3 regions of the Idiomarina sp. OXR-189 genome follow, and region 2 is predicted to be linked to each of the others. Evidence: predicted binding sites of a transcription regulator. Region 2 holds the regulator's gene; each other region holds the start of a gene.

Region 1 (10,877 bases), 280 kb from region 2:
AGTAGTCTACAACCGGCTGCATTGAAAACTGCGCATCGTATTCGCCCTCGGTCGGTCTGCCCAGGTGGGACATAACCATAACCTTCGCGCCGCCGTCCAACGCAGCTTTAATGCTTGGAATAGCCGCTTTCAGGCGAGCATCTGATGCGACTTTGCCGTCTTTAACCGGCACATTCAGGTCTTCGCGAATCAGTACACGCTTATTTGATAAATCCAAATCGGTCATTGCTATGACAGACATCTAAAACCTCTCTTCTTTAAATTCAGATTAAATCTGTTCGGCCATTTTGCGAGTCGTATCCAGTAACCGATTCGCAAAGCCCCATTCGTTATCACACCAGCATAAAAGCTTTACCAACCGCTTATGGCTAACGCGAGTTTGCGTACCATCCACAATTGACGAATGAGGATCGTGGTTAAAGTCGATAGAAACCAGTGGCTCTTCGGTATAATCCAGAATGCCCTGCAACGCACCAGCGCTATGCTCTTTGAGCACTTTATTGACCATTTGCAGCGTCGCATCATTATTTAGCGTAACGCTTAAATCCATTGCGGTCACATTGGTGGTTGGCACCCGCACAGCAATGGCTTCAAAGCGTCCTTCTAAATGCGGCAATATACGTTCAATGCCGCGCGCTAATTTTGTATCGACCGGAATAATGGAACGGCCTGCGGCACGCGTACGACGTAAGTCTGGATGGTAAGCGTCTATAACCTGTTGGTCGTGCATTGCCGAGTGAATCGTAGTGATAGCACCTGAGTCTATACCAAAAACGTCATCCAGCACTTTAATAACCGGAACAATACAGTTCGTGGTACAAGAGCCGTTGGAAATCACTTTATGTTCGGGGGAAAGCTCGTTTTCATTCACGCCGTAAATGGCGGTAAAGTCGACATCGGGCTTACCGGGGTGCGAAAACAGCACCCGCTTAATACCCTGCTTTATATAACGTTGACCGTCGTCCTGAGAACCGTAAACCCCTGTGCAATCGACAACAAAATCGACGTTATAGGAACGCCAGTCTATCGCTTCAATTTCAGTTTCATGAGCTAAGGCTATATCATCACCGGCAACCGTGAGTTCATCATTTGATTGCGTTACTTTGAAACCGAAGCGACCATGGCTCGAGTCGTACTTCAGTAGGTGAGCTATCGCTTCCGAAGCCGCTGGTTCGTTGATTAGCACCACCTGAATACTGTCTCGGTAACCATTTTCATAAAGCGCACGCAAAAAGCTTCGGCCAATACGACCGAAGCCATTAATTGCGATACGAACAGCTTTGCTCATTTACGCGTCCAATAAACGTTTGGCAGCGGCCACAGCGCTTTCAGCGGTAATGCCAAAGTGCTTGTATAAATCACCGGCAGGCGCTGACTCACCAAAAGTGGTCATGCCTATTACTTCACCGTTTAAGCCAACATACTTCAGCCAAAAGTCGGTAATACCCGCTTCAATTGCAACACGGCGTGTTACGTTTGCCGGTAAGACCGACTCTTTATATTCAGCGCTTTGAATATCAAACACATTAGTCGATGGCATTGAAACAACGCGCGCCTTACGCCCTTCTTTAGAGAGTTGCTCATAGGCTTCAACGGCCAAATCCACTTCCGAGCCAGTCGCAATGAAAATAATTTCAGGCTGACCTTCACAGTCTTTCAGGATGTAACCACCACGAGCAATACTTGCTACTTGCTCTTCGTCACGCTCTTGCTGCTGCATTCCCTGACGACTAAACACCAATGCCGACGGTGTTTTACTGCTTTGTATTGCTGCCCCCCAGGCTACTGCGGTTTCCACAGGGTCGCATGGGCGCCAGCATTGCAAGTTCGGTGTTTGACGTAAGTTTGCTAACTGTTCAACCGGTTGGTGTGTGGGACCATCTTCACCCAGGCCAATAGAGTCGTGGGTATACACAAAGATACTTGGCTGTTTCATTAACGCCGCCATACGAACCGCATTACGTGCGTATTCCATAAACATCAAGAAGGTCGCGCCATAAGCTTTGAAGCCGCCGTGCAGCGTCACACCGTTCATAATGGCCGACATACCAAACTCGCGCACGCCGTAGTAAACATAATTGCCACTAGCGTCGTCTGCGGTAACGCCCTTGGCACCTTCCCACAACGTCAGGTTAGAGCCGGCTAAGTCAGCTGAACCGCCTAACAGTTCCGGCAATTTTGGACCCATCTCATTTAATACATTCAGCGACGCTTTACGCGTTGCAATGGCTTCCGGTGCGTTCTGTAGTTTTTGTGCGTAGTCAAAAACGGTTGTCGAGAAGTTTTCCGGCAGCTCGCCATTCAGGCGACGCTTCAACTCTTTTGCGAGCTCTGGGTGCTCTTGTTCATAAGCCACCCAACGCTTGTTCCACGATGACTCCACCGCTGCGCCTTTGTCTTTTGCTGACCACTGCTGATAGACATCAGCAGGGATTTCAAAGGCATCGTGCGACCAGTTCAACTGTTTGCGAGTAGCTGCAATTTCATCGTCACCCAGAGGTGCGCCATGACAGCTTTCAGAGCCTTGCTTATTCGGCGAACCAAAACCGATAACAGTTTTACAGATAATCAGTGTTGGCTTCTCAGTTTCTGAGCGTGCTTCTTCAATAGCTTGTGTAATTGCTTGTGCGTCATGACCGTCAACCGCTTCAATAACCTGCCAACCGTAAGACTCAAAGCGCTTAGCAGTATTATCGGTAAACCAGCCTTCAACCTCACCGTCAATTGAAATACCGTTGTCGTCGTAAAACGCAATCAGCTTGCCAAGACCTAGGGTGCCCGCCAAAGAGCATACCTCATGAGAAATGCCTTCCATCAAGCAACCATCACCCAAGAATGTGTAGGTGTGGTGGTCGATAATATTGTAGTTTTCGCGATTAAATTGTGCCGCAAGTACTTTCTCTGCCAACGCCATACCAACAGCATTAGCAATACCCTGACCCAAAGGGCCGGTCGTCGTTTCAATACCAGGGGTATAACCATACTCGGGGTGGCCAGGGGTTTTAGAATCCAGCTGACGGAATTGTTTTAAATCATCAATGCTTAAGTCGTAACCCGTCAAATGCAGCAATGAGTATATCAACATAGAGCCATGACCGTTCGACAGCACAAAGCGGTCGCGATCAGCCCAGTCCGGGTTATTCGGGTTATGCTTTAGGTAGTCACGCCACAGCACTTCTGCGATATCTGCCATGCCCATTGGCGCGCCGGGGTGTCCCGACTTGGCTTTTTGAACTGCGTCCATGCTGAGTGCACGGATGGCATTGGCGAGATATTGACGATCTGACATGAAAAACCCCCTGAGGATGAAGAGCAACTTGCGATGCGCGTATTCTCCACATTTCAGGGGGTACAAGCAAATTTATTGGTTAATTTCTGGCTAAATATCGGCCTGTAAATCGGCAGCCTTGTCCGTTTGTTCCCATGGCAAGCCATCACGACCAAAGTGCCCGTATGCCGCTGTTTGCTTATAAATAGGACGCTCTAAGTCGAGCATTTTAATTAAGCCATAAGGACGTAAATCAAAATGACGGCGCACCAGTGCAATTAATTGCTCCTCTGAGTGCTTAGACGTACCGAAGGTATCAATGCTGATAGAGGTTGGCTCCGCAACACCAATGGCGTAAGAAATTTGCAGTTCGCAACGCTCCGCTAAACCGGCGGCGACTAAGTTCTTAGCAACATAACGTGCAGCATAAGCCGCACTACGATCCACTTTAGATGGGTCTTTACCTGAGAAAGCACCACCACCGTGACGTGCCATACCGCCATAGGTGTCGACAATGATCTTACGACCCGTCAAACCACAGTCACCCATAGGTCCGCCAACAACAAAGCGTCCGGTTGGGTTAATATGGAATTGCGTGTCTTTGGAAATCCACTGCTCCGGCAATACCGGTTTAATAATTTCTTCCATCACCGCTTCACGCAAAGTTTCCTGAGTAATGTCTTCTCTGTGTTGCGTTGACAGAACCACGGTATCAATGGCGACGGGCTTGCCGTTCTCATAAACAAAAGTCAGCTGGCTTTTAGCGTCAGGGCGTAACCAGTCCAGCGTGCCGTTGTTACGCACTTCCGACTGACGTTGCATCACTCGATGCGCATAAGTAATTGGTGCAGGCATTAGAACGGAGGTTTCGTTCGAGGCATAGCCAAACATCAGCCCCTGGTCACCTGCGCCCTGTTCTTCAGGGTGAGCACGGTCGACGCCCTGATTAATATCGCCACTTTGCTTGCCTATGGCGTTTAAAACCGCACATGACGCACCGTCAAACCCCATATCGGAATGTCGATAGCCGATGTCTTTGACGGTTTGACGAGCCAGGTCTTCAACATCAACCCAGGCTTTTGTTGAAATTTCACCGCCAACCAGCACCATGCCGGTTTTAACGTAAGTTTCACAAGCAACACGGGCTTTAGGATCTTTTGCTAAAATGGCGTCTAAAACCGCATCAGATATCTGGTCGGCAATTTTGTCCGGATGCCCTTCGGACACTGACTCTGAAGTAAACAGGTGACGTGACATATGCCCACTATTCCTTTATTTTGATGAAATCACTCAATACTGGTTGCATAATGTAACCGATCACTCTGTTTTTTTCTACTTCTGGACGTCTAAAAGTCCGAATAAGGCAAATAGCATGCGAGTACCGCGGATCTATCACCCTGATCCCATCGACCTAAACGTTGAAGCCGAACTGAGTGCTGACGGTTTTCAACACTTGATCAAAGTGCTGCGTTTAAACGTAAACGATAGCATTGTCCTGTTCAATGGGGACGGCAAAAACTACCCGGCAACCATCACTCATGTTGCGAAAAAGTCTGCGTCCTTTAAGGCAACCGCAGCCGAAGCGAACGATATTGAATCTCCGGTTCATGTGCACTTAGGACAAGTTATTTCGCGTGGCGACCGTATGGACTTCGTGTTGCAAAAATCAGTGGAACTGGGGGTCAGCGAAATTACGCCGTTGTTTAGCGAGCGCTGCGGCGTAAAGCTCAGCGGTGACAGGCTCGAAAAAAAACAGCAACAATGGCAGAAAATAGTGCGCTCGGCTTGTGAGCAGTGCGGCCGCAGTGTAGTACCGGACGTTAAACAGGCACAGACGCTAGAAAACTTTATAAACAACAGCTTTGACGGCTTGCGGTTAACGCTCGATCCAACAGCAGAACAGCCGCTGTCATCTTATACTCAAGCTGACAAGGGTATTCAGTTACTGATTGGTCCCGAAGGCGGTTTTACCGATGACGAAGTCAGCAACGCGGCAAGCCAGGGCTTTAAACCCATGAAGTTAGGCCCAAGAATATTAAGAACAGAAACCGCAGCGCTCTCTGCTTTAACCGCTGTGCAGTATCAGTTTGGCGATTTACGCTAAAGGAGTTTATATGAAAAAGTTAGCAATGGTGATGGACCCTATCGCCGACGTAAAGACCGAGAAAGATACCAGCTTCCGCTTATTACTCGAGGCACAAGCGCGCGGCTATCAATGCTTCTACCTGGAGCTGGGCGACTTAGTTATCGACAACGGAAACCCGATGGCGTTCGCACAGGAGGTCACTGTCCGCGACCAAAAAACTGACTTTTATGACCTTGGTGACAGCGAATACCTGCCTTTGGAAAGCTTCGATGTCATTATGATGCGCAAAGATCCGCCGTTTGACAGCGAATTCCTTTATGCCACGCACATATTAGAGCTTGCCGAACATCGTGGCAGCCTGGTAGTGAATAAGCCGCAAAGCCTTCGTGACTGTAATGAAAAGCTGTTCACCTCGTGGTTTGCGGACGCTATTGCTGACACCGTGGTCAGTGCCCGTGCAGACGTTATAAAAGCATTCCACAAAAAGCACGGCGATGTCATTTTGAAGCCGTTGGACGGCATGGGCGGCGCTTCAATTTTTAAAGTCACCGAAGACGGTAACAACCTGAGCGTTATTATTGAGACCCTCACCGAGAAAGGCCAGCGCTACGCCATGGCTCAGAAATATTTGCCGGAAATTAAAGACGGTGACAAGCGCATTCTGATTATTGATGGTGAGCCGGTGCCTTACTCATTAGCTCGTATTCCCAGCGCCGGTGAAACTCGCGGTAATTTAGCGGCAGGCGGCAGCGGTCGCGCACAGCCGCTTTCCGACAGTGACTGGGCGCTAGCACGTAAAGTTGGACCTGAACTGAAAAAAAGAGGCCTTATTTTGGTTGGTCTGGATGTCATTGGCGACCGTATAACAGAAATAAACGTAACCAGCCCAACCTGCATGCGGGAAATTGAAAACGCTTACGATATCAATATTGCCGAATTGGTGTTTGAAGCTGCCGAGTCGAAATTAAATTGAATTTCCTCTTTGCGCCCCCATATCGAAAGTAGAGATTATCGTTAAGGAGTCGGTGAATCGATGAACAGCTTACAAAACCATTTTTTGATAGCAACACCCATGCTAAACGATCCAGCGTTTAAACGGACCGTTACCTACATTTGTGAGCACAATGAAGAGGGCGCTATGGGGCTGGTCATTAACCAGCCTGCGGAGCTCAGCGTAACATCGTTACTGGATAAATTAGAAATTGTTTACCCGGATAACAACGAGTATCTGCAAGGCCAGGTTTATCAAGGCGGCCCTGTCGGTCGCGAGCGAGGTTTTGTCATTCACCCTCCACAAGACAATTGGCGCGCCAGCTTAAAAATGAGCGACGATATTATGGTCACCACATCGCGTGATATTTTGGAGGCGCTGGGCTCCTCGGCCGCACCGCAGCACTTTTTGCTGACACTGGGTTACGCGGGTTGGGAAGCAGGCCAACTAGAAGAGGAAATGGAAGAGAACTCTTGGTTAGCGATACCTGCCGACCCTGAGCTTTTATTCAATACTCCTGTCAGTGAACGGTGGCAAAAAGCAACCGAGAAGCTCGGTTTCGATGTTTGGAAATTGGCGCCTGACGTAGGACACGCATGAGCACAATAATTGGCTTTGACTTTGGCACCAAAAGTATCGGAGTCGCCGTTGGTCAAAGTGTTACCGGGACAGCGTCACCGCTTAGCGCTTTAAAAGCCAAAGACGGCATTCCTAACTGGGACGCTATAGAGCAGTTATTTAAAGAGTGGCAGCCAGAGCGCCTGGTTGTGGGGCTACCTTTAAATATGGATGGTAGCGAGCAACCACTGACCCAACGTGCCAAAAAGTTCGGTAATCGCTTACATGGACGTTTCGGCTTGCCCGTATCTTTTCAAGACGAACGGTTGACTTCAACGGCTGCACGCGAAGAGCTATTTAACAGCGGCGGCTATAAAAAGCTCGAAAAAGGACTTGTCGATAGTCAAGCCGCACTGCTAATTGTCGAGGATTTCTTGAGCAATTCTTTGCCAACCAGCGATAATTCGTTATAGTGTGCTCAGTAATCAGTTGATGTGACAGGAGCTGACCTTGTTTGGTAACGAAGAACCGTATTCAGTTACGGGCAATACAATTCTCTTAAAAGATGAAAATAAAAAACTTCTCTTAATTACTGGGCCTAAATACGACAACATTCTCGTATCGCGCAGTGGCGTTGAGTTTACTGACCTTCCGCCAGAGCGTAGACCGGGGCTTAGACTGGTGTCTTTATTAGAAGTCTTTAAGAAAGAAAAAACCTACTTTTTTGTCCGTGCGGGCGGTGTCGAGTACCAAATCGACCTTAAATTCGAAGAAAGCCCCATTACGGAAATGAAGTTTTAAGGACGTTAAGGAAGCCAGCGTGACACATCATAACGGTGCGTTTTTCTGGCTTTCTCTCAGTTTTTTACTGTTATTTTCCTCGAGCAGCCTTGCTCAATCTTTTTTTCAGCTTGATGAAAAAGACAACCAACTCCACTTTTCGTATCACTGGGACGACTTCGATGGTAATCAAAACGCCATAGAGTTTTCCGCCCACAAAAAAGACTTCCTGGAACCCTTAAAGCGTTACCGCGGATTTAATCGTGAACGCAGTCAGCGTGAATTAAGCCGCCAGCTCAATCGATACATTCGCCAGCAAAATTGGCGAGGTATTCAAGCAAAACTAACCCCCAGGCAGCAAAGCGTGGAACTAGTGACAAGTCGGGCGAGAAATCAAGAGCAGCAAACTCAGCTCGAACAGTACAAGAGACGCTTGCGCGAGTACTACAATGAGCGTTGGATTGACTATCTGGATTCTAATTTCTACGAAAGTATCTCACTGCCACCTGGAGAGCGAGGTATCATTCCAGACCATGCCGCTATAGCCAGTGAAATGGAGAACGTCATAAAGCCGCTAATTAATGCGATTGGCGAGCAGTTGGGTGACAATACACAGCGAAATTACATTAATTATGTGACCAGTTTCCTACAGCAAATACCTTACAACGAATTGACCAACAAACTCGACAGCCGCGGCGATGGCTTTACTCCACCGAATCAACTGATTTATTACAACCAAGGCGATTGCGACAGCAAAGTGACGCTAATGACGGCTATTATGCGTAACATTATCAATAACGCTAAAATGGCAATTATTTACTTACCCGAGCATGCGGTTTTCGGCATCAATATAAGCAAACGTGACAGTGACACGACCATTGAGCATGAGGGCATTCAATACGTGCTGGTTGATGTTACCGGCCCCGCCGCTATGCCGGCGGGAACCGTAGGTGAAGATACCGAGTTTCATATTCGCACCGGTCAGTACACTGTAAAACCCGTGAATTAATTTCCCCGCTTTATAAATGCTCTTCCGCAAATTGTGCCAAGGAGCTGCGTACCACACCGTTTAAGTTAACAGTCGCACTGCCCGGGTAATCTTTAAAACGTTCCACAATATAAGTCAGGCCCGATGTGACCGCGGTTAAGTAATAACTGTCTATTTGCGCCAGGTTCCCCGATACAATCAATTTCGTGTTCTCCCCACAGCGAGTTATGAGTGTTTTAAGCTGTGAGGCCGTTAAATTCTGCGCTTCATCCAGAATGACAATGGCGTTTTGAATACTGCGTCCACGCATAAAGTTTAAAGACTTAAACTGAATGTTCGCCTTTTTCATAATGTAGCTAAGACTCGACTCCATGCTTTCATCATGCTTGTGTAAAGCTTCCAGTGAGTCGGTAATAGCCGATAGCCAAGGTGCCATTTTTTCTTCTTCCGTACCTGGCAAATAGCCTATCGACTCAGCAATTTCCGGCGTATTGCGGGTCACAATAATTTTTTCATAAATGCCCTGCTCGACTACCATTTGCAAAGCTGCCGAAAGCGCCAAAAAGGTTTTTCCGCTACCGGCAGGCCCCGTTAGAATGACCATATCCATATGGGTGTCTAATAAAGCATGTAGCGCCATTGCCTGATAGATGTTTTTTGGTCGCACTCCCCAGGCGTCATACGACATTAGCCGTTCAACGCCTAAGTCCATAAGGGTTACCGAGTCTTTGTCGTAGGTATCCACCCGGGCCGCAAAGCTGCTGGTTTCATCAATAATATATTCGTTGGCAAAAACCTGCGGCAGCAGCTCACGCCCCATTGTATGGTAGGCATCGCGTCCTTCCTGATGGGTTTCCACGCTACCGACCTGCGACCAGAAATCCCCTTCAAATTTATAAAAGCCTTTGGTCAGTAAGCGAATATCGTCAATAAGCTGATCGGTACGGTAGTCTTCGACATATTTCATGCCCGCGCCTTTGGCTTTCAGACGCATATTAATGTCTTTTGTCACCAGCACGACTTCTGCCGGAGATTTATCTTTTTGAATTTCCAGTGCAGCCTGAATAATACGGTGGTCATTCTCGGATAAAGATAGCACCGACTCGTTTTGTTCCAACTGATAATCCGGGAATATTGCCAAGGTGCCTTGAGCGTTGTGCTCGCCGTGCATACGGCTGAGTTTTACACCATCAATAATTTCATCCGGCCGAGCTTCTTTTAATGCCTCTTCTAAAGAACGAATCGCCACCCTCGCCTCACGGCTGACGTCTTTATTTCGGTCTTTAATTTTGTCGAGTTCTTCGAGAACAACCATTGGTATAATAACGTTGTGCTCGTCGAAGTTGAGGAAGGCAAGAGGGTCATGCAGTAGAATGTTGGTGTCGAGGATGAAGTATTTACCCGCTTTATTTTCAGACATAGGCATTTACCTTTTGTCGTTACTGTTTAATTACAGCTTAGCCTAAAATTAATGACAAAATAGTGACACAGAGAAAATTTTTTCTCGGAATTTTTCGGTGAATTCAGTACCATTGCCGCCCTTAAATAAAGCGATTGGGAGTTCTGCAGTGAGTGAATTTAGAGTCGGCCAACGGTATCTCAGTGAAACTGAAACGGAAATGGGGCTTGGCCTTATCACACAAGCAGAGGGACGCCACATAACCGTTATGTTTCCTGCCAACGGTGAAGTGCGCTTATATGCCGCACAAGAGGCGCCTTTAGCCCGTTACCTATTGCAGGAAGGACAGCAAGGGAAACACGCCGAGGGCTGGACTTTTATTATTGAGGAGCTGTCTGAAGCGGCAGGCATTGTCACTTACCACGGCACACGCGAGGACACCCAGGAAACAGTCACGGTTCCTGAACCACAGTTGTCGTACCAAATTGACAACAACCCAGCGCTGACCCGTTTACTGGCGGGACAAGCCGACCGCTTAGATATGTACCAATTACGCTGCGAAGCGAATCAGCATTTGGCTGCGTATCAAAACAGCGAAGTCGCCGGACTTTTGGGTGTGCGCACGCACTTACTGCCACATCAGTTATATATTGCAAAAACAGTGGCTGACCGCTACCACCCACGCGTTCTTTTAGCCGACGAAGTAGGCTTAGGTAAAACTATTGAAGCTGGCATGATCATAAAGCGCCGACTGATGACCGACCGCTCCAGTCGAGTTCTGATAGTGGTGCCTGAATCGCTCATGCA
Region 2 (10,877 bases):
ACTCTTTATGGAAAAAGCGATTCCTGAATACCCGGCGCGAGAGTTCAGCATACCGCCGGGCGTGGTGAATGTTCGTATCGATTTAGAAACGGGCAAACTGTCGCGTAAAAACGACTATACCTCACGGTTCGAGTACTTTATTAGAGGTACAGAGCCTACGGAGTACGTTCGCGGCGACAGTAACAACGATGATATTTTCGAAGATGAAGGCGGGTTGTTTTAACGCCCGCCTATTGAACCGAAAATTAATGACCGACAGACAGCTTCCCAAGTAGCTGGTTAAGGTCTGACTGCACCCCGCCGGCTGTGACGTGCTTGCCGGCTCCGGGGCCGCTAATTACTAATGGCATTTCCGAATACCAGTCTGTGTAAATCACGAAGATATTCTCGCCTGGAATAAGGTTCGCCAGCATATCGCCCTCAGGTATGTATTCAATACCAATGCTTGCCGTGACTTTATTGTCCTGGCTCACCGAAAAGCTGGCCAGTAAGCGAGGGACTTTTCCGTCTTTCGCTGCTTCTTCCAGCATTTGGTTCATAGGTTCATCCATGTCCGTTACTTTATCCATAAACTCAGCCGCAGAAATGTCCCGCAAATGCTCTGGCACCAAGGACTGAACCTGTATGTCCTGCCAGTCGAGTTTTAAGCCAATTTCGCGCGCAAGAATAAGCAGTTTTCGGACTAAGTCCTGACAGGAGAGATCCTCGCGTGGATCCGGCTCGGTGTAACCTCGGGTCTTGGCTTCTTTGACTAAGTCACTAAAGTTGACGCCTTTGGTGAAGTTTTCGAACAACCAGGACATTGTGCCTGAGAATATTCCAGAAATACTGCGAATTTCATCGCCTGAGTTACGCAGGTCGTTAATGGCATAGTTAAGCGGAAGCCCGGCGCCAACCGTGGTGTTGTATAGCCACTCGCGTTTGTACTCGTGTTGAATGGTGCGTATTTCGCGGTACAAAGCCTCGTCGGCCGAGCCTGCGCGCTTGTTGGCGCTAATAATGTGCATGCCGTTGGCAAACAAGCTTGGGTACAGTTGCGCTATCTGTTTGGCATCGGTTAAATCAATAACGACAAGTTCGTCATAAGGCGCGTTAGGTAGCTCTCTTAGCAGTTCGGTTAACACATAAGGGCGTGCCAAACGGTCAAAGTCGCTGGCCCACTCACCTAAGTCGACCCCGTTGTAATCCAGCCAAAGCTGGCGTGAGTTAGCAATGCCAATAACCCGTACGTCCATGACTTGGTTAATGCGGTCACGCTGTTGACGGAACAACTCGAGCCAGGCACTGCCAATATTGCCGCGACCAATCACTAAAACACCCAAACTGCGGCGATAGTTAAAGAGCTGGCTGTGCAGGCGGTTAAGCAGTCGGCTGTCGAGTGATTGCTCTAAAATAGCAACGGCAGAATCACCTTTTTCACTGAGTACGAAGCGACGAACTTTTTGCTCAGACAGCTGCAGCTTGAAGGTCGAAAACTGATCAGTTTCCTGAATACGGTTGCCCACAATGGCCAGCATTGAGTAGCCGCGAATTTGTGTAATGGCATCGTTGGCATCGACCTTGTCGAGCCACTCGTTAAGGTAGTCAGCATGGTTTTGATGAAAGACCAAATACTGCGTGTGATTTTCCGGCTCTACCCAGCTGACTAGTGGCGTTAAGTCCAGCTCGTCGAGCTTTTTAACAAGTGCTTTGTCGTGCAGCTGTACTTTAAACAGCAACACTTCAGAAAGCGACGTGAATACTTTGCCGCGAGGCTCTGTGTCGTGGAACTGACCAATGCGGGTTTTCTGGTTTTCCACTTTCAAACTGGAACGAACGGAAATGACCATGCGGTTACGGTCGACCGGCTGAAAAGTTCTGGGGTGCAGAACCGGGCTGCCCAGACGAGCCAATTCTTCGGCTTCTGTCCAGTCGAGCGTAGGCAAGCTGACAACTCGTTCGACTTTGCGCGGATCGGCTGAGTAAACACCGGCAACGTCTTTCCAAATCGTGACTTGTTTTACGTCGAGCAAACTGCCGACCAAGGTAGCGGAGTAGTCACTGCCGTTACGACCCAATGTCAGGCTTTCGCCATTTAAACCGCGTGCGATAAAGCCAGTGACAATAAAACGGGTGCCTGAGTGGGGCGCGACACGTTTGAGCAAATTCTCGCGTGATTTTTCGACCTGAATAACGGGTTCAGGGGCATCGGCGGCCAATAAGAAGTCACGGGCATCGATGTAGTCAGCGCGCGTACCTTGCTTTTGTAACAGGGCTGCCAGTAAGCGGGCAGACCAAAGTTCACCGTAAGATAAAAGCTCTGCGTTGTGCGTTATCGTTTCTTCGCCGGCCAGCCATTGTCGCCAACGGGCAAAGTCTGTGCAAGATTGCTTTAGTAGTCGTTCAGCGAGGTCGCCACTTAATAACTCTGTAATAAGCCCCTGCTGAAACTGTTCGAGTTGGTCAAGTAAAATAGATGCCGTGTCGCCTGGATTGTCTTTGGCGTTAATAATGGCAAGTATGCGGTTGGTGGTGTCGCCAGCCGCCGAAACCACAACGAGATCACTGGCGCCGGCGTATTCTGTTACAATACGCGCAACGCGGCGGTAACAGAATGCGTCTGCTAAGCTGCTGCCGCCAAATTTATGTACTTGCACGCTGTCAGCCACGTTTTGTTTTTCTGCGTCAGTGATCGGTACGTCTGTCATCCCATTTTCCTTAATAACTCTGCGTCTACTGTGGCTTTGGAAAGCGCTATTTCCTTAAGGCTAAAATATTGTGACGCAAATGTCAGCAATTTTTAGCCATCTAGACGGATAAAAATTGACGGGGCGGCTCAGTTGGGTACAATTCAATATAACTTATGTGGTTTTGTTATAACGCAGGGCAAAAATAATGAAGTGGAACGGTGAATATATCTACCCATACGCTGAACATGGTCGTAAGAGCCAACAGGTAAAAAAAGTGACGGTGTCTATTCCGACCCGCGTACTGAAAGTTCTTACGGATGAGCGAACTCGCCGTCAGGTTAACAATTTGCGCCATGCTACCAACAGCGAACTACTGTGTGAGGCTTTTTTACACGCTTTTACGGGGCAGCCGTTACCCACAGACGATGACTTGAAAAAAACGAACCCTGAGAAAATACCAAAAGCGGTGCGAGATGAGCTGGAAAAACGTGGTTTGCCCATCCCCACCGACGACGAATTGGACGATTAATCCATCATATAATTGTCCGGCATATCGATTTTGGCGACGCCGGACTTCACTGCGGCCTCCGCAACTGCGCGGGCAACGCGCTGACACAAACGTGGATCAATAGGTTTAGGAATAATGTAGTCTCTGCCGAAGGTTAGCGACTTTTCTCCTGCGCCTTTCAGTACTGAGTCCGGTACTTCTTCTTTGGCGAGTTGGCGAATAGCTTCTACCGCTGCCACTTTCATTTCGTCATTAATAGCGGTAGCCCGTACGTCTAACGCCCCACGGAACATGAACGGAAAGCAAAGTACGTTATTCACCTGATTTGGATAGTCAGAGCGACCTGTCCCCATAATGAGGTCATCCCGCGCAGCCATTGCTACTTCAGGTTTAATTTCCGGATCAGGGTTAGAGCAGGCAAATATCACCGGGTTGGGTGCCATGAGTTTTAACTCTTCCGGGCTTAATAGGTCGGGGCCCGACACGCCAACGAAAATATCTGCACCGTCAATTACGTCTTTTAATGTGCGCTTGTCGGTGTTGTTTGCAAACAGTTGCTTGTACTCATTTAAGTCGTCGCGGCGTGTATGAATAACGCCTTTTGAGTCGAGCATATAAATGTGCTCGCGCTGAGCGCCGCATTTAATCAGCAACTCCATACAAGCAATAGCGGCAGCGCCGGCACCTAAACAAACAATGCGTGAGTCAGCCAGTTTTTTACCCTGAATTTCCAGTGCGTTGAGCATACCGGCAGCGGTAACAATGGCGGTACCGTGCTGATCATCGTGAAAAACCGGGACATTACAGCGTTCAATTAGCGCTTGTTCAATTTCGAAGCACTCGGGCGCTTTAATATCTTCTAAGTTAATACCACCGAAGGTATCGGCAATGTTAGCGACCGTATTGATAAAGTCCTGTGTGGTGCGGTGACTCACCTCAATATCTATTGAGTCCAGCCCGGCGAAGCGCTTGAACAACAGCGCTTTACCTTCCATAACCGGCTTAGAGGCTAACGGACCTAAGTTACCTAAACCAAGAATAGCGGTGCCGTTGGAAATAACCGCGACCATATTGCCTTTTGCGGTGTAACGATAGGCATTGTCCGGGTCTTGTGCTATTTCTCGCACGGGCTCGGCAACACCTGGGCTGTATGCCAATGCTAAGTCTTTACTGGTTTCAGCGGGGGTGGTGAGCTCAACCGATATTTTTCCGGGGGTTGGGTATTCGTGGTAGTCCAGTGCCTGTTGGCGAAAGTCAGTCATGAGGTGCGTTGCCCAATTTGCGTTACTGAGAATAATGACAGTCTATCGCTTCTCAGTGAAGAAACAAATCATACCTCCCGTAAGTTAGCTGGCAGTAAACTTTTAGGGTGGTTAAAAGTACACCGGTTAACTTTTCTTTAACAATAGGCTTTTCAGCGGTGCGGGAAACAAAAAAGGCGCTGTTTAGCGCCTTTTCTAATAAATCTACTCTAAAGTAGCGTTTTCTATAGCTTTTCTTAGGCTTATTTCTTGCCCAGAGCGCCAAAACGCTTCTTAAATTTGTCGACACGACCACCAGTGTCCATTACACGTTGCTTACCAGTGTAGAATGGGTGGCACTCTGAACATACGTCAACCAGCAAGTCTTCGGTGCGGGTAGAACGAGTTTCAAATTTATTGCCGCAAGAGCAAGTTACGTTAATTGCTTCGTACTTAGGATGAATACCTTGTTTCATGGGGTTACCTCAGTTATGGGCCGCATCGCCATTCGATCCAAAGCCGAACACCATGCGCAAAAAAACATCAATGATTTAAGAGCCGCGCATTTTAAGCGATCAACGGCTTGTGATCAAGCAGAATCTATTGCCTTGTATTATCGGTGTCCGCGTTTCAAAATAGAGCCATGACGCAAGCCAATACCAGTGGTGAGCGGCGCTATAAAATTGCGTTGCCACTGCCTCTTAGACAAACTTATGACTACCTGTGCAACAGCCCTGAGCCATTGCCGCAGGGCGTAAGAGTGCGCGTACCCTTCGGACAACGTCAGCTGGTTGGCTATGTTGTCAGTGAAGCAAATGATCCTGCGCCTGAATTTGAGCTGAAATACGTAAAAAACGTGCTCGACTCTAATCGGTTGTGGCCAGACGATGTGTGGCAGCTCGTCAACTGGGCGGCCGATTACTACCATCATTCGTTGGGAGACGCTGCGGCAAACAGTTTACCGGTGCTGTTGCGAAAAGGCGATGCACCCGAGTATTTAACCGAAACCTTCTACGCGTTAACCGACTTGGGGCTGGCACAGTCCATTAACGACTTGAAAGGGGCAACACGACAACAGCAGGTGTTGGCCGCTCTGAAGCACCAACCGCTGCGGCGCAGTGACTTAAGTGATATTGGCGTAAGCTCGGCGGTGCTCAGAACGTTGCAGGACAAAGGTTGGATAACCGTTCAGGAACGGGCACCGAAGAAGCCGAAAGACTGGCGCAGTCAGCAGACGGTATTGCGTGAGGAAGGTCACTCGCTGAATACCGAGCAGGCTGTGGCGGTATCGACCATTAACCAGCAGCGCAAGCATAGTACGTTGTTGCTGGAGGGGGTTACCGGCAGTGGTAAAACAGAAGTGTATTTACAAGCCATGCAGCCAGTGCTGGAACGTGGTGAGCAAGTGTTGGTATTGGTGCCTGAAATCGGCTTGACACCGCAGACCCTGCAACGCTTTAAAGAACGCTTCGATGTGCCTGTGGTGATGCTGCACTCTGCCATGAGTGACCGCGAGCGCTTAAATACCTGGCTGGATGCAAAGCACGGCCATGCTGCCATTGTTATTGGCACCCGTTCGGCAGTGTTTACCCCCTGCCAGAAGCTGGGTCTTATTGTTGTGGATGAAGAGCATGACTTGTCTTACAAACAGCAGGACGGCTTTCGGTATCATGCGCGGGACTTAGCCACGAAGCGTGCGGCGCTTTTAGACATACCACTGGTATTGGGCAGTGCGACAGCCTCATTAGAAACATTAAATAACGCGGTGAGTAAACGCTTCCACTGGCTTAAGTTGGGTCAGCGAGCCGGCGGCGCGGAAATGGTCAAGCACGAGCTTATTGACTTGAAACAGCAACCGGTAAAAGCGGGTATTTCAAAAGCGTTGCAGGAGCAAATTCAAACCGAAATTGAGCGCGGCAACCAGGTGTTACTGTTTTTAAACCGTCGCGGGTTTGCACCGGCATTGATGTGTCACGAGTGCGGTTGGCTGGCGCAGTGTCACCGCTGTGACGCTTATTACACCGTGCATAAGACTCACCAGCAACTGCAGTGTCACCATTGTGGTAGCCAGCAACGAATACCGCGACAATGCGGTTCGTGTGGTTCGCCGCAGCTTATTTCGCATGGGGTCGGCACCGAGCAGCTGGAACACACGTTAAAAGAAATGTTCCCGGGGCGTGGTGTGCTGCGTATTGACAGGGACTCTACACGTCGCAAAGGTCAGCTGGACGAATACCTGCAAAAAGCGACTAATAACGAGTACCCGCTTCTGGTGGGCACGCAAATGCTGGCGAAAGGGCACCATTTTCCCAATGTTACTTTGGTCGCTTTGCTGGATGTCGACGGCGCGCTTTACAGTGCCGACTTTCGTGCAGCAGAGCGCCTGGGGCAGCTGTATACCCAGGTCGCCGGGCGTGCCGGGCGAGAACATAAAGCGGGTAAAGTGGTATTGCAAACCCACCACCCTGAACATGAGCTCATTCAGGACTTGCTCAACAACGGGTATTCGCATTTTGCGTTAACCGCCCTTGCTGAGCGTCAGCAAAGTGAGCTGCCGCCATTTTCATATTTGGCGCTGTTTCGGGCAGAAGCAACCGACCGCGACGCGGTCATACAGGCAATGACTCAAATTCAGCAGTTAATGCCCGACGTAGAAGGGGCTTTTTTATTAGGCCCAATGCCGGCCCTGATGGAACGTAAAGCCGGTCGTTACCGGTATCAATTGCTGTTACATTGTCCTTCAAGGAAGCTGCGATTCCAGCTTATTGAGCACTTGCTGCCGCAAATTAACGCCTTGCCGTTATTGAAGAAAGTACGTTGGTCGCTGGATATCGACCCACAAGACTTTAGCTGATTAACACTTAAGCGGTTTTTTTTATCGGGCGTAGCGATTAAACTATACGCTTTGAATTTGAGCGTCTTGAATTTCCTCTTCGATTTTTCATACAGGTAGTCGCATTAATGAAAGAACAACTTGAACAGTTACTGGCCGAAGCGATTGGTCAACTTAAAGCACAGGGCACTTTGCCTGATGATCTCCCAGTAAACATTAAGTTGGACCGTCCCCGAGACAAATCGCACGGTGATTTTGCGACGAACCTCGCACTGATGTTGGCGAAGCCTGCTAAGTCGAACCCGCGTCAGTTAGCCGAAGCCATTATTGAGGCGATTCCAGAAAATACGTTGCTGGCAAAAACCGATATTGCCGGACCGGGTTTTATTAATTTCACGATTTCACAAGACCAGTTGAAAGATCAGTTGAGCGCGATGTTCAGTAGCGACCGCCTGAACGTCGATGTTGCTGACAATAGCGAAACCATTGTTATTGACTACTCGTCACCAAACCTGGCGAAAGAGATGCACGTTGGTCATTTACGTTCAGCCATTATCGGCGACGCAGTGTCTCGGGTCAGCGAGTTTTTAGGGCATAAAGTCATTCGTCAAAACCATGTCGGTGACTGGGGGACTCAGTTTGGTATGTTGCTGGCGTACATGGAAGCGCTGGACAACCAGTCAGCAGAGTACGAACTGAGCAACCTGGAAACCTTCTATAAAGCGGCGAAACAACGTTTCGACGAAAGCGAAGAGTTTGCTGACCGCGCGCGTCAGTTGGTGGTGAAGCTGCAGTCTGGCGACGAGTATTGCCTGAAGCTTTGGAACCAGTTTATTGATGTATCTCTCAGCCATTGTCAGGACGTTTACGACCGTTTAGGTGTTAAGTTAACGCGCGACGACGTGATGGCAGAAAGTGCCTACAACGATAAGCTGCCGGGCGTTATTGAGCATCTGCGTGAAAAAGGGCTGTTAACGGAAGACGAGGGCGCACAGTGTGTTTTCCTAGAAGAATTTAAAGGCAAAGAAGACGAGCCTCTGCCAATTATTGTTCAGAAAAAAGGCGGCGGTTACTTGTATGCAACCACTGACTTAGCAGCTATTGAATATCGCCAAAAAGTCTTAGGCGGTGACCACCTCATGTACTTTGTCGATGCGCGTCAGTCATTGCACTTTGATCAGATTTTTACACTGGCTCGCAAAGCCGGTTTTGTCGAAGGTGATATTAAACTGGACCATTACGGTTTCGGTACGGTTATGGGCAAAGACGGTAAGCCATACAAGAGTCGAGACGGTGGTGTGACTAAGCTGGCCGACTTGCTGGACGAAGCGGAGCGCCGCGCACTGGAGCTGCTGCAACAAAAAACAACGGACCTAACCGAAGACGAGCAAAAACGCGTTGCTGAAGTGGTTGGCATTAGCTCGGTGAAATACGCCGATTTATCGAAAAACCGCACCAGCGACTACATTTTCGACTGGGATCACATGCTGACATTCGAAGGCAATACGGCCCCGTATTTGTTGTACGCCTTTACCCGTGTGAACAGTATTTTTTACCGTTTGGGTGAGACCGGCTTTGATGAAAGTGCCGACTTCATTTTAGACGACGAGCGTGAACTTGCGCTGGCAAACCAACTGGTTCGTTTCAACGAGGTGTTGGTTCAGGTGCAGAATAAAGCCATGCCGCACTTTTTATGCGGTTATTTGTTTGATTTGGCGGGGCGTTTCTCGAGCTTCTACGAAGCCTGCCCAATTTTGAATCAGGAAGACGAAGCACTGCGCAACAGTCGTTTGAAGCTGGCAAGGTTAACGGCCAATGTCTTGAAACAGGGCTTAGATTTACTGGGTATTCCAACGCTGGAGAAAATGTAGTTGAGTATGGATTACGCGAATCGTAAGCCGAAACAAAACAAGCGCAAGCCGTCGAAGAAAAAAGGCAGCAATAAGAAAACTCAGCGTGGTGCAAAACCGGTTAGTGACAGACAGCCAGTCCCCTGGGCTATCGTGATTATTGCGGTCGCAATTATTGCTGGCTTTGTCTATTTTCTGGTGTCTATTAGCGGCAAGTCTGAGGAACAGGCCAACCAACCTGAAGTTCAGGCACCTCCGGCGGACCTGCTTCCGGAGAAGTCAGCTGAGCGCTGGCGCTATATTGAAGAGCTGGAAAGCAAAGAAGTCGAAGTCGACGTGCCTGAACGCGAAGTGGGACCACAAAAACTTATGCAGTGCGGCTCATTCCGACAGCAGTCTGACGCTGAGCGTTTGCGCGCCCAAATTGCTATGGCGGGGTTAGAGTCGCAGGTTCGTGCCACCGAAGGCAGTAACGGCTTGTGGTATCGCGTTATCCTGGGGCCTTATGAAACCAAGCGTGATGCCGAGCGTGATCGCCATAAGTTGCAGCGTAATCAGGTATTTGGTTGCGCTATCTGGAACTGGAACATCGATTAGTCCCAGCCCACCATTGAAAAATCCTCAAAGGACCCTCAGATACTGGTCATCGTTGTCAGAAATTGACGCAAAGACAAAAAGAGGGTCCAGATTTGACTACTATCGTATCAGTACGCCGCGGTGACAAAGTTGTCATTGGTGGTGACGGCCAAGTATCTCTTGGCAACACTGTAATGAAAGGCAATGCTCGCAAGGTTCGCCGTCTTTATAATGACCAGGTGTTGGCTGGTTTTGCCGGCGGTACAGCGGACGCTTTTACCTTATTCGAACGTTTTGAAGCTAAGCTCGAACAGCACCAGGGCAACCTTATGCGTGCTGCCGTCGAGTTGGCGAAAGACTGGCGCACCGACAGAGCGCTGAGACGTCTGGAAGCGTTATTGGCCGTTGCCGACAAAGAGTCCTCATTGATCATTACCGGGAACGGCGACGTCGTACAGCCAGAGAATGACCTTATCGCAATTGGCTCGGGTGGTCCGTTTGCCCAGTCTGCCGCTCGCGCTTTATTAGAGAATACTGAACTAAACGCCCGCGATATTGTGGAAAAATCACTGACCATAGCGGGTGATATCTGCGTTTACACCAACGGCAATCAAACCATTGAAGAGCAAGAGTCGATTGTCGAAGACAAGATAACTAAGGGGAAAAGTTAAGATGTCGGAGATGACCCCAAGAGAAATCGTTGATGAATTGAACCGCCATATTATTGGCCAGGATAAGGCTAAAAAAGCTGTGGCAGTGGCGTTAAGAAATCGCTGGCGGCGCATGCAGCTCGATGATGACCTGCGTCAGGAAGTGACGCCTAAAAACATTTTGATGATTGGCCCAACGGGTGTGGGTAAAACTGAAATTGCCCGCCGCTTAGCGAAGTTGGCAAAAGCGCCTTTTATCAAAGTTGAAGCGACCAAATTCACCGAAGTGGGTTATGTCGGTAAAGAAATTGAGTCCATTATTAAAGACTTAACTGACGTAGCGGTTAAGCAAACGCGCGAAGAAATGATGCAACGCGTTCGCTACCGTGCAGAAGAAGCGGCAGAAGAACGCATTTTGGACGTGTTGTTGCCGCCGGCGAAAACAACCTCGCAATCGGGTTGGGCGCAGCAGGAAGAGAAGCCAGAGAGCGAAGAGCAACGTGGTACGCGTCAGGTGTTCCGCAAGAAGCTTCGCGAAGGTCAGCTGGAC
Region 3 (10,877 bases), 740 kb from region 2:
CCGGCTGCAACGTAGGCTAAGTCTAGTGCTGCTGCACCGGCTCTGCGCACATCTGCACAGTGCTCGAACAGCTTGTTGAACATTTCCAGGTACTCAGGTAATCGGCTCTTCATTTTGAACGGAAAGCCCGTTGATAAAATGGCACCTTTCAATTCAACTTTAGGTGAAATGCGTAAACGGCGACCATTCAGCTGAGCGCCCGCGCCGCGAGAAGCAGTGAAAAGCTCTTCACGCATAGGATCATACACAACGGCCTGCTGAACAGAGCCCTTGTGAAGTAAAGCAATAGAAATACAAAAGTGGGGAATACCGCGCATGTAATTGGTCGTGCCGTCTAGCGGGTCAATTACCCACTGGAAGTCGTTTTCTTTACCAGCCTGAGTGCCGCTTTCCTCTGCAATAATGCCGTGATCGGGGTAAGACTTTTTAATTGTGTTGATAATAGCCTGTTCAGCGGCTTTATCCATGTCAGTTACCCAGTCGTTTAAGCCTTTTGATTCAGCTTCTACGGGGTGTCCCTGATCGAAATTTTTAACTAAAATTTTGCCGGCCGCACGCGCTGCGCGCACCGCAATATTTAACATCGGATGCATACCAATTACCTGTGCTGTAAAAGAACAATTTTCGGTCGCGGATCATACCAGTGTTGGGGTATCATGCCAAACTTTTCGACAACCTCGCAGAATAAGCCGAGAAGTTAACGCGCAAAGCAAAGGAAATACTCATGCTCGACAATATACGCATTGTGTTGGTGAACACCTCTCATACCGGGAATATCGGGTCAGTTGCCCGTGCTATGAAAACTATGGGGCTCTCCGACTTAGCCTTGGTTGATCCTGTGCAGGAACCGGACAGCCATGCATCGGCATTAGCCGCCGGTGCAACGGATATTCTGGCTAACGCGACTATTGTTGATAACTTGCACGATGCAATTTCAGACTGTGGACTCGTGGTTGCGACAAGTGCACGGAACCGAACGCTAGACTGGCCGTTACTCGACCCTCGTGAGTCGGCTGCGAAAGTGTTGCAAGAGTCCACTCAGCATAAAGTTGCGTTGGTATTTGGTCGTGAAAGTAGTGGTTTAACAAACGAAGAGCTGCAACAAAGTCACTTTCATTTACATATTCCGACAAACCCCGAATATGGCTCTCTAAACTTGGCAATGGCCGTTCAGTCAGTGTGTTACGAAGTTCGTATGCAGTGGCTGGAAGCGGGTGAAAAAGTTGAAGCCGATATTCCGGAGTATCCGCGTGTTGATGACTTAGAGCGTTTTTATGAACATTTAGAAGCGACATTGACGAATACCGGCTTCATTAATCCGAAGCATCCGGGGCAGGTTATGACTAAATTGCGACGCCTTTATAATCGGGCGCGACCGGAAGAGAGCGAGATCAATATTTTGCGTGGAATGTTAGCCTCTGTGGATAAATCGATTGACAATACTTGACTAAAATAGTCGGGAATGTAGAATTTCAACTTACGAATAACACTTCCCGAGGAAATTGCTATGCGTCTGACATCAAAAGGCCGATACGCGGTAACCGCAATGCTTGATGTGGCTTTATTTGCAGCAAAAGGTCCCATTCCACTGGCGGATATTTCAGAACGTCAGGGCATTTCCTTGTCGTATTTAGAGCAATTGTTTGCACGTTTGCGTAAGCACGGTTTGGTTGACAGTGTTCGGGGTCCTGGCGGTGGTTACCGGCTGGGACGTGAGCCAGCTGATATATCGGTGGGTTCGGTTATTCATGCGGTCGATGAGTCAATTGATGCAACGCGGTGTCAGGGCAAAGCGAACTGCCAGGGCGGCGAGCGCTGTTTGACGCATTCACTATGGGAAGGTTTGAGTGACCGTATTTCCGATTTTTTAGACGGAATTACCCTTGCCGAGCTAATGAAAAACTCAGATGTAGGCGACGTTATGCAACGCCAGCATTTACGCCATGCATCGGACGAAGACATAAAAGTTAACTGCCAACTGTAACGGCACTTACCAGGAGGACCTTCGTGCCTAAACAACCCATCTACATGGATTATGCCGCCACTACGCCAGTAGCGCCTAAAGCGGCAGAAAAAATGGCAACTTGCTTAACCATGGACGGGGTGTTTGGAAACCCTGCCTCGCGTTCTCATAAATATGGCTGGCAAGCGGAAGAGCTTGTGGATATTGCACGGCATCAAGTCGCCGACTTAATTCATGCCGATGCCCGCGAAATTGTTTTTACCTCAGGCGCAACCGAGTCGGATAACCTGGCTTTGAAAGGTGTTGCGCATTTTCATGCCGACACAGGTAAGCACATTGTTTCGGTGAGAACTGAACACAAAGCCGTGCTGGACCCTTGTGCACAGCTTGAAAAAGAAGGCTTCGAAGTCACTTATTTAGACGTTAAAGAAGACGGTCTTATCGACTTGGATGAGCTTCGTTCGGCACTGCGCGAAGACACTATTCTGGCCAGTGTTATGTGGGTCAATAACGAGATTGGTGTTATTCAGGATATAAACGCTATTGGCTCCATTTGTCGTGAGAGCGGCACCTTGTTTCATGTTGATGCAGCACAAGCAGCTGGTAAGTTACCTATTGATATGTCCAGCGCACCGGTCGATTTAATGTCGATTTCTGCGCATAAAATGTATGGTCCTAAAGGCATTGGCGCATTGTACGTGCGTCGTCAGCCGCGTGTTCGTATTGCCGCACAAATGCACGGCGGTGGACATGAGCGGGGAATGCGCTCAGGCACTTTGGCAACGCACCAAATTGTAGGTATGGGTGTGGCGGCAGAGCTTGCGGCTGAAAACCTAAGCAGCGACATTGAGCGCTTTGAGAGTATGCGTCAGCAGTTTTTATCGCCGTTACTGGCGGAAGAGGGCATTAAGCTTAATGGCAGCGACACGCAACGAGTACCTCATATTGTGAACTTGCAATTCGCTAATGTTGAAGGCGAGTTGCTGCTCATGTCGCTTAAAGACTTGGCTGTATCCTCAGGCTCGGCGTGCACCTCGGCCAGTGTTGAGCCTTCGTATGTTCTGCGGGCTATTGGTGTCAGCGATGAGCTGGCTCATGCTTCACTGCGTTTTAGTTTTGGTCGTAGCACAACCGCAGCCGATATTGAGCATGCGGTTGAGCATATTTTGACGACCTATAAAACCCTGGCGCAGCGTTAGTCTTTTAATAATCCTGAAAAGGTTTTCCGGAATTTCGCCAGCTTCGGTGAAATAACCGCTTGGCAATATGGGTTTTCCGGATTTCTTGCGTAGTAGTTTTCGTGATAGTCCTCGGCTGGGTAAAAGGTATCCAGCTCGGTTACTTCGGTGACTATTGGGTCAGCGAAGGCACCGTCGTTTTCTAATTCCGCAATAATGCTCTCGGCTTCCTGCTTTTGGTCATCGTTATGATAGAAAATCGAAGTTCGATACTGAGTACCAACGTCGTTACCTTGACGGTTCACCTGCGTAGGATCGTGCAGCGTAAAAAAGATTTCTAAGATTTGGCGGTAAGAGATTTGCTCAGGATCATAGGTGAGTTGCGCGACTTCGGCATGACCCGTGTCACCGGTACAAACCTGTTCATAGGTTGGGTTTTCGGTGTGACCACCGGTATAGCCGGATTTCACCGATTCAATCCCTTTTACTTGTAAGAAGGCGGATTCCACGCACCAGAAACACCCGCCGCCGAGAGTTGCTTGCTCAGTTTTGTTCGCTGCCATGATTTACTCCTCTTTGTCTATTTGAAAGCTAAATAGACGTCTATATGGCTAATTTGTTTTGTCATGCTAAATCAGAATGAACGAAAAAACAATCATTATGGATTCGATCTCAAACGCATTCTCACGTATAATCCGCGCGACTAATTTTTCCTATCTTTATTGGAGTGAATACACATGGCTTTAGAGCGCACTTTATCAATCATCAAGCCTGATGCGGTTGCTAAAAACCTTATCGGCGCTATCTACAACCGTTTTGAGTCTGCTGGTCTTCGCATTGTAGCGTCAAAAATGATGCACTTAAGCAAAGAACAAGCAGAAGGCTTTTATGCTGAACATAAAGAACGTCCTTTCTTTGGCGCTTTGGTTGAGTTCATGACATCTGGCCCTATCGTTGTTCAAGTACTTGAAGGCGAAAATGCAGTATTGAAAAACCGTGAAATCATGGGCGCAACAAACCCAGCTGAAGCACTGGCAGGAACTCTACGTGCCGACTATGCTGAAACTATCGACGAAAATGCGGTACACGGTTCAGACGCAACTGAAACAGCTGCGCGCGAAATCGCATACTTCTTCAGCGACGAAGAAATCTGCCCACGTACACGCTAAGAACGGAGCTTTATGACCAACGCAATTGATAAAAAAGTGAATTTACTCGACCTAAATCGCGAAGGAATGAGAGAGTTCTTCCGCGAGATGGGAGAGAAGCCGTTTCGTGCCGATCAGGTCATGAAGTGGCTGTATCATTTTTGTGTTGATGACTTCGACGAAATGTCGAACCTCAACAAGAAATTGCGTGAAAAGCTCAAGCAAGTTGCAGAAATACGTGCTCCGGAAATTCGCGAACAACAGCAGTCGTCAGACGGAACTATAAAGTTTGCAATGACGCTGTTTGACGGCCAGGACGTAGAAACGGTCTGGATTCCGGAGCGCGATCGCGCAACCCTTTGTGTGTCCTCTCAGGTCGGTTGTGCTCTTGAGTGCACTTTCTGCTCTACCGGCGCACAAGGTTTTAACCGTAACCTGACGGTCGCGGAAATTATTGGCCAGGTATGGCGAGTAAACCAGTTACTGGGTGCTTACGGTAAAACGGGTATTAAACCTGTTACTAACGTTGTCATGATGGGCATGGGTGAACCTCTGCTGAACTTAAACAATGTTGTTCCGGCAATGGAGTTAATGCTGGATGACTTTGGTTTTGGCCTGTCAAAGCGCCGTGTGACGTTAAGTACATCGGGTGTGGTTCCTGCGCTTGAAAAACTGCGCGAACGCATTGATGTGATGTTGGCTATTTCTCTGCACGCACCAAACGACGAGCTGCGTAATGAAATAGTACCCATCAATAAAAAATACGATATTGAAGAATTTCTGGCGTCTAGCCGGCGTTATGTTGAACAGTCCAAAGCTCAGCATAAAGTCACGGTTGAGTACGTCATGCTGGACCATGTGAATGACTCAACAGATCAAGCACATGAGCTGGCAAAAACACTAAAAGATACCCCGAGTAAAATAAACTTAATTCCGTTTAATCCGTTCCCGGGGTCAGATTACGGGCGTTCAAGCAATTCGCGTATTGACCGCTTTGCTAAAGTGCTTATGGAATACGGCTTTACCGTTATGGTTCGTAAAACGCGTGGTGACGACATTGACGCCGCCTGCGGTCAGCTAGTTGGTGATGTCATAGACCGGACCAAACGTATTCTTAAGCGTCAGCAAATGCAGCGCGGCGGCGACGCTATTGCCGTAAAGACTTCGTAAAAACACTGAATCGCAACCACAAGGAGTGTGATAATGCGAGCCGCTTTGCTATTGATAGCACTGGCGTTGATGGGTTGTACCGCCAGTTCCAATGACCCATTGCCTGTAAGTAAAGACGTACGGTTACAGCTTGGTGTAGCTTACCTTAACAAGGGTAGACTCGAGCTCGCGAAACCGCACTTGCAAGCAGCAATGAAACGTAATCCCCGTTCGTTAAATGCCTTATTTGCGTTGGCGCAGTGGCATTTAGCGGCAAATGAGACAGATTCTGCTTTGTCACTTTACCAACAGGCATTATCATGGCAACCTATGAGCGGTGCATTGTATAACAACTATGCGGTTGCATTGTGTATGGCTGGAGAATGGGAAAAAGCGCTCGGGTATTTCGATAAAGTAAGACTTGATACTCAGTATCCCTTTCAGACAAAGAGCCAACAAAACAGGGCTCGGTGTGAAAAGAACAAAGGCCACTACGCAAGTCAGCCTTAACAGGGAACACCCTAACAATCATGACTGCTGAAAACGAACCAAATAAAGAGAATAATTCAACGGACTCTGATGCGGCACAAGAAACAAAACAACAGCCAGTTCAGGGACCAGGTGAAATTCTAAGAAAAGCGCGCGAGGCCAAAGGGCTGAGTCAGCGAGAAGTTGCTGATGAGCTGCGCTTGCGAAAACAGATCATCGAGCTTTTGGAAGCGGATGATTACGAAACGTTTTCTACTCCTACCTTCATAAAAGGTTATTTGCGTGCATACGCTAAGCTTTTGGACGTTGATGAAGAGAAGCTTTTTGCTGCTTATAAAGCAAAAGGTTACCAGGAAGTCCAAAGCACACAAATGCAGAGCTTTTCGCGTCGCAAGAAGCATCAAGAAAGCGATAACCGTTTAATGCTGATTACCTACGCTGTCATTATTATTGTCGTAGGTTTAGTGATTTGGTGGTGGCAGGACTCAGGTATGAGTTCAGATGAGCCAGCACAGTCATCAACCGTTGAAAGTGCAACACAAAGTAATAATGAAGCTGACGTTAGTGCAGTTGAAATAGACTCCGAGCCAAGACAACCAGAAATAGAGCCAAATACTGAAGAGGCGGTGCTAGAGTCAGACGTATCGTCAGCGGATACAAATATCTCGATAAACGAGTCAAACTTTGCGTCGAGCAATTCTGAGCAGGGTCCTGAACAGAGTGGTGCAGAAGAAAACAATGAACAAAACTCTGAGCAAAGTGCTTCTGAAACAACGGTAGAGTCTTCAGTTGCGCAGACAGAAGACGCTTCGGAAGAGAGTACAGAGCCAGCAAGCGAAGTGACTGACGCCGCTCCGACAGCGGAAGAAGCGCCTGCTCAAGAGGCGGTTGCCGAGGACGCTGCTGTCAGTCGTTTAGTCTTCGAATTCAGCCAGGAATGCTGGGTGAAAGTCGATGATGCTGAGGGTGAAACTCAGGCCGTTGGTGTAAAAGCTGCTGGTTATACAATGGCGGTTCCGGGTGAGCCTCCGTTTTCGATTACAATGTGCAAACCGGAAGCGGCAGTCATTACCTTTGACGGTAATGAAGTTGATATGAGCCAATTCCGTCGTGAACGGGTTGCACGATTTACTGTGCCAATGTCAGAGTAATGGCTAAAATAATAGAACCTGAATAGTTGTAGAGGTTAAGTAAGTAATATGATGCACGAAAGTCCAATTAAGCGCCGTCCTTCACGCCGTTTATACGTAGGTAATGTACCTATTGGTGATGGCGCGCCGATTGCCGTGCAATCTATGACGAACACGGAAACAACCGATGTCGATGCGACGGTTGCGCAAATAGAAGCTTTAGCGAGCGCCGGCGCTGATATTGTTCGGGTTTCTGTACCAACCATGGACGCTGCTGAAGCATTCAGAGAAATAAAACAGCGTAGTTCCGTGCCGCTGGTTACGGATATTCACTTTGATTACCGTATAGCGCTGAAAGTTGCGGAGTACGGTGCCGATTGTCTACGAATTAATCCAGGTAATATTGGCAAAGAAGATCGCATTCGTGCGGTAGTTGATGCGGCTCGAGAAAAAAATATTCCTATCCGCATTGGTGTTAATGGTGGCTCGTTAGAAAAAGACATACAGGAAAAGTATGGTGAGCCAACCGCGGAGGCTTTAGTTGAGTCGGCGATGAGACACGTCGATATTCTCGACAGACTCGACTTTCACGATTTTAAAGTGAGTGTCAAAGCATCTGATGTTTTCTTAGCCGTAGAATCATACCGACTGCTGGCGAAGAAAATTGATCAGCCATTGCATTTGGGCATCACTGAAGCGGGCGGCAAACGTAGTGGTTCCGTTAAGTCTGCCGTTGGTTTAGGCATGCTATTAGCCGAGGGTATTGGTGACACATTAAGAGTCTCACTTGCTGCAGACCCGGTCGAAGAAATTAAAGTGGGCTTTGACATTCTTAAGTCTCTGCGCATTCGTTCGCGCGGAATTAACTTTATTGCTTGCCCCAGCTGCTCGCGTCAGGAATTCGATGTTATTGATACCGTGAATCAGTTAGAGCAACGTCTCGAAGATATTACGACCCCAATGGACGTGTCGGTTATTGGTTGCGTTGTGAATGGCCCAGGTGAGGCTTTAGTTTCTAAAGTGGGTTTAGCTGGCGCCAAGAATAAAAGCGGCCTGTATATCGACGGTCAACGTCAAAAGCAGCGGTTAGACAACTCGAATTTGGTTGATGAGCTGGAAGCGCAAATTAGAGCACAAGTGAAAGCGGCAGAAGCTAATAAAATCGACGTAAAAGAAATTAACGGTTAATTTTACCCGCACCCCGAAAATCCTTATAATAGCCGCTTATTTTTGTAGCGATAACCAAAACGAGAAGGTTCCGTGGCGAATACAATACAAGCAATTCGTGGCATGAACGACTTGCTGCCCGATCAAAGTCCAGCCTGGCAGCAAGTTGAGTCAATTATCCGCAATGTCGCAGCCAGCTATGGCTATAGCGAAATCCGTATGCCTGTGCTGGAAAGCACTCAGCTTTTCAAACGTTCTATCGGCGAAGTAACGGATATCGTCGAAAAAGAAATGTATACCTTTGATGACAGAAACGGCGAGAGCGTGACGTTGCGACCGGAAGGTACGGCAAGTTGCGTCCGTGCTGGTAATCAGCACGGTTTGTTGTATAACCAAATACAGCGCCTTTGGTATATGGGACCGATGTTCCGCTACGAACGCCCACAAAAAGGTCGTTATCGTCAGTTTCATCAGTTTGGTATCGAAACTTTTGGCATTGATAGTGCTGACGCCGACGCCGAGGTTATTTTGCTGTCGGCACGCTTGTGGCAAGCTTTTGGTATAGCTGACCAGGTAGAGTTGCAACTTAACTCATTAGGCTCTAACGAGGCACGCGCGAATTATCGCGATGCGTTGAGGAGTTATTTAAGTGACTATGCAAGCGAGTTGGATGAAGACAGCCAGCGTCGCCTGGAAACAAACCCATTACGCATACTTGATAGTAAAGACGCAAATACACAAAAGCTTCTTGAGAATGCACCTAAGTTGTCTGACTACTGGGATGACGAGTCTCGGGAGCACTTCAAACAGCTGACAATGCGGTTAGAGAATGCGGGCGTTAAGTACACTTTAAACGAGCGTTTGGTGCGTGGGCTTGATTATTACAACCGAACTGTATTTGAATGGGTGACAACAGCGTTGGGCGCTCAGGGTACGGTATGTGCAGGTGGCCGTTACGACGGGTTAGTTGAACAGCTAGGCGGTAAGGCAACGCCTGCAGTCGGTTTTGCTATGGGTATGGAGCGTCTGGTGCTATTGCTTCAGGAGCAAAATAAGCTCACGCCACGTCGCACTGTAGATGCTTACTTAATGCCTTTAGGTGAAGAAGCGGAACTTAATGCACCACGTATTGCCGAACAGCTGAGAAACGAGTTACCGGACTTGAGGCTGGTGACGCATTGCGGTGGTGGCGCAATGAAAAAACAAATGAAGAAAGCGGATAAATCGGGTGCTGAAGTCGCTTTGATTATTGGTGCGGATGAAATCGCTCAACAGCAAGTAACGGTTAAACCGTTGCGTACTGATGAGCAGCAAGAAACCTTGAGCTGGCAAGCGCTTATAGAACGTTTGCAGCCACTGACAAGAGGGTAGTCTGGTGGATACAGAAGAACAACAAGTCGAACGAATTAAAGAGTTTTGGAAAGAGCACGGCAAGGGTATTGTTGCCGGTGCGGTCATTGGTTTTGGTTTGTTTTATGGCTGGCGTTTTTACGATCAGCACACCATGGAACAACAGCAACTCGCCTCAGCAAAGTATGAACAATTAACCACAGCGTTGTCTGAAGGTAGCGAGAATGCGTTGGTAGAAGCTCAGAGCTTCGTATCGGACAACTCCGACAATACCTATGCTCATTTAGTGGCTCTGCAGTTGGCGAAAGAAGCCGTCAGTAAAGACGATCTTGCAACGGCAGTAACGTCACTGCAGCTGGTGGTAGATAACGCTGAAGACAACAATATTAAAGCGTTAGCAAGCATTCGCTTGGCGCGTGTTCTAGTTGCTCAAGACCAGGCGGATACCGCACTTGAATTGGTTCGTGGCTCCTACCCCGAGGCTTACCAAGGGTACGCAGCTGAAATTGAAGGTGACATATTGGCCGATAAAGGTCAGAACGAAGACGCTCGTGCAGCCTATCAGCGCGCTTTAGAAGCGGATGAGTCTCTGACTCCTGCGCTGCAAATGAAAATCAACAGTTTGGCTAAATCATAATGCAGTCTATTAAATCTCTGGTAAAAAGTGTCGCGTTATTATCAGCAGCGCTCATTGCTGTTGGTTGCTCTAGCTCAGACGAAGAGCCAAAGTTTGCGACCTTGCAGCCGATTAATGCTGAAGTCACTCCAAAGGTACTTTGGAGCGAGTCAGTCGGCAGCGGTATTGGTGAATATTTCTCTCGGTTAAACCCTGTTGTTGAATACGGCAATGTGTACGCCGCTGACCGCGCAGGTATTGTTCGTGCAATGGACAAGACCAATGGCGATAAAGTTTGGCAAATTGACTTACGCAACCTCATCACCTTTGATGAAGCTCGTGATGAAGGTTGGTTTGACGGCCTGTTCGCCAGCCCATTTCCCGCAAGAATTTCAGGTGGCTTAGTTGCGCAGTACGACACGGTTTTTCTGGGCACGGAAAATGGTGATGTCATTGCGTTAGATGCGGAAACCGGTGAGCTGGTTTGGCATACCGAAGTGGGTAACGAAGTAATGTCTGACCCGGCCGTCGGTGAAGGTCGAGTCGTTGTTCACACGGGTGGCGGTAAAGTCATTAGCCTTGATGCTTCAACGGGCGAACAGCAGTGGGAGTATGAGTACCAAACACCAATGTTGTCGGTTCGAGGTGCTTCAGCTCCGGCAATTATTAGTGGTGGTGTCATTGTTG

What was found. Region 2 encodes MetJ, which represses methionine synthesis genes. Its sites were predicted from a motif close to TAGACGTCTAGACGTCTA; they were not measured.
Region 1: the regulator MetJ is predicted to act here: its motif matches at 4,608-4,625, upstream of metK (methionine adenosyltransferase).
Region 3: the regulator MetJ is predicted to act here: its motif matches at 3,738-3,755, upstream of msrA (peptide-methionine (S)-S-oxide reductase MsrA).

What each region holds. Positions count from the first base shown of each region.
Region 1 is NZ_CP139706.1:2,193,666-2,204,542, forward strand. Features, by position in the region: gene UM402_RS10795 (phosphoglycerate kinase) at 1-241, opposite strand, end outside; gene epd (erythrose-4-phosphate dehydrogenase) at 269-1,288, opposite strand; gene tkt (transketolase) at 1,289-3,289, opposite strand; gene metK (methionine adenosyltransferase) at 3,380-4,525, opposite strand; gene UM402_RS10815 (16S rRNA (uracil(1498)-N(3))-methyltransferase) at 4,641-5,372, shown strand; gene gshB (glutathione synthase) at 5,383-6,327, shown strand; gene UM402_RS10825 (YqgE/AlgH family protein) at 6,388-6,945, shown strand; gene ruvX (Holliday junction resolvase RuvX) at 6,942-7,376, shown strand; gene UM402_RS10835 (hypothetical protein) at 7,414-7,704, shown strand; gene UM402_RS10840 (hypothetical protein) at 7,724-8,692, shown strand; gene UM402_RS10845 (PhoH family protein) at 8,703-10,097, opposite strand; gene rapA (RNA polymerase-associated protein RapA) at 10,240-10,877, shown strand, end outside.
Region 2 is NZ_CP139706.1:2,473,357-2,484,233, reverse strand. Features, by position in the region: gene UM402_RS12205 (penicillin-binding protein 1A) at 1-223, shown strand, start outside; gene UM402_RS12200 (bifunctional aspartate kinase/homoserine dehydrogenase II) at 246-2,687, opposite strand; gene metJ (met regulon transcriptional regulator MetJ) at 2,875-3,198, shown strand; gene UM402_RS12190 (malic enzyme-like NAD(P)-binding protein) at 3,195-4,439, opposite strand; gene rpmE (50S ribosomal protein L31) at 4,682-4,894, opposite strand; gene priA (primosomal protein N') at 5,062-7,272, shown strand; gene argS (arginine--tRNA ligase) at 7,380-9,122, shown strand; gene UM402_RS12170 (SPOR domain-containing protein) at 9,129-9,698, shown strand; gene hslV (ATP-dependent protease subunit HslV) at 9,791-10,348, shown strand; gene hslU (ATP-dependent protease ATPase subunit HslU) at 10,350-10,877, shown strand, end outside.
Region 3 is NZ_CP139706.1:611,543-622,419, forward strand. Features, by position in the region: gene suhB (inositol-1-monophosphatase) at 1-593, opposite strand, end outside; gene trmJ (tRNA (cytosine(32)/uridine(32)-2'-O)-methyltransferase TrmJ) at 725-1,447, shown strand; gene iscR (Fe-S cluster assembly transcriptional regulator IscR) at 1,508-1,984, shown strand; gene UM402_RS02970 (IscS subfamily cysteine desulfurase) at 2,029-3,162, shown strand; gene msrA (peptide-methionine (S)-S-oxide reductase MsrA) at 3,159-3,704, opposite strand; gene ndk (nucleoside-diphosphate kinase) at 3,879-4,310, shown strand; gene UM402_RS02985 (bifunctional tRNA (adenosine(37)-C2)-methyltransferase TrmG/ribosomal RNA large subunit methyltransferase RlmN) at 4,323-5,459, shown strand; gene UM402_RS02990 (tetratricopeptide repeat protein) at 5,493-5,948, shown strand; gene UM402_RS02995 (RodZ domain-containing protein) at 5,969-7,078, shown strand; gene ispG (flavodoxin-dependent (E)-4-hydroxy-3-methylbut-2-enyl-diphosphate synthase) at 7,127-8,245, shown strand; gene hisS (histidine--tRNA ligase) at 8,318-9,595, shown strand; gene UM402_RS03010 (YfgM family protein) at 9,600-10,211, shown strand; gene bamB (outer membrane protein assembly factor BamB) at 10,211-10,877, shown strand, end outside.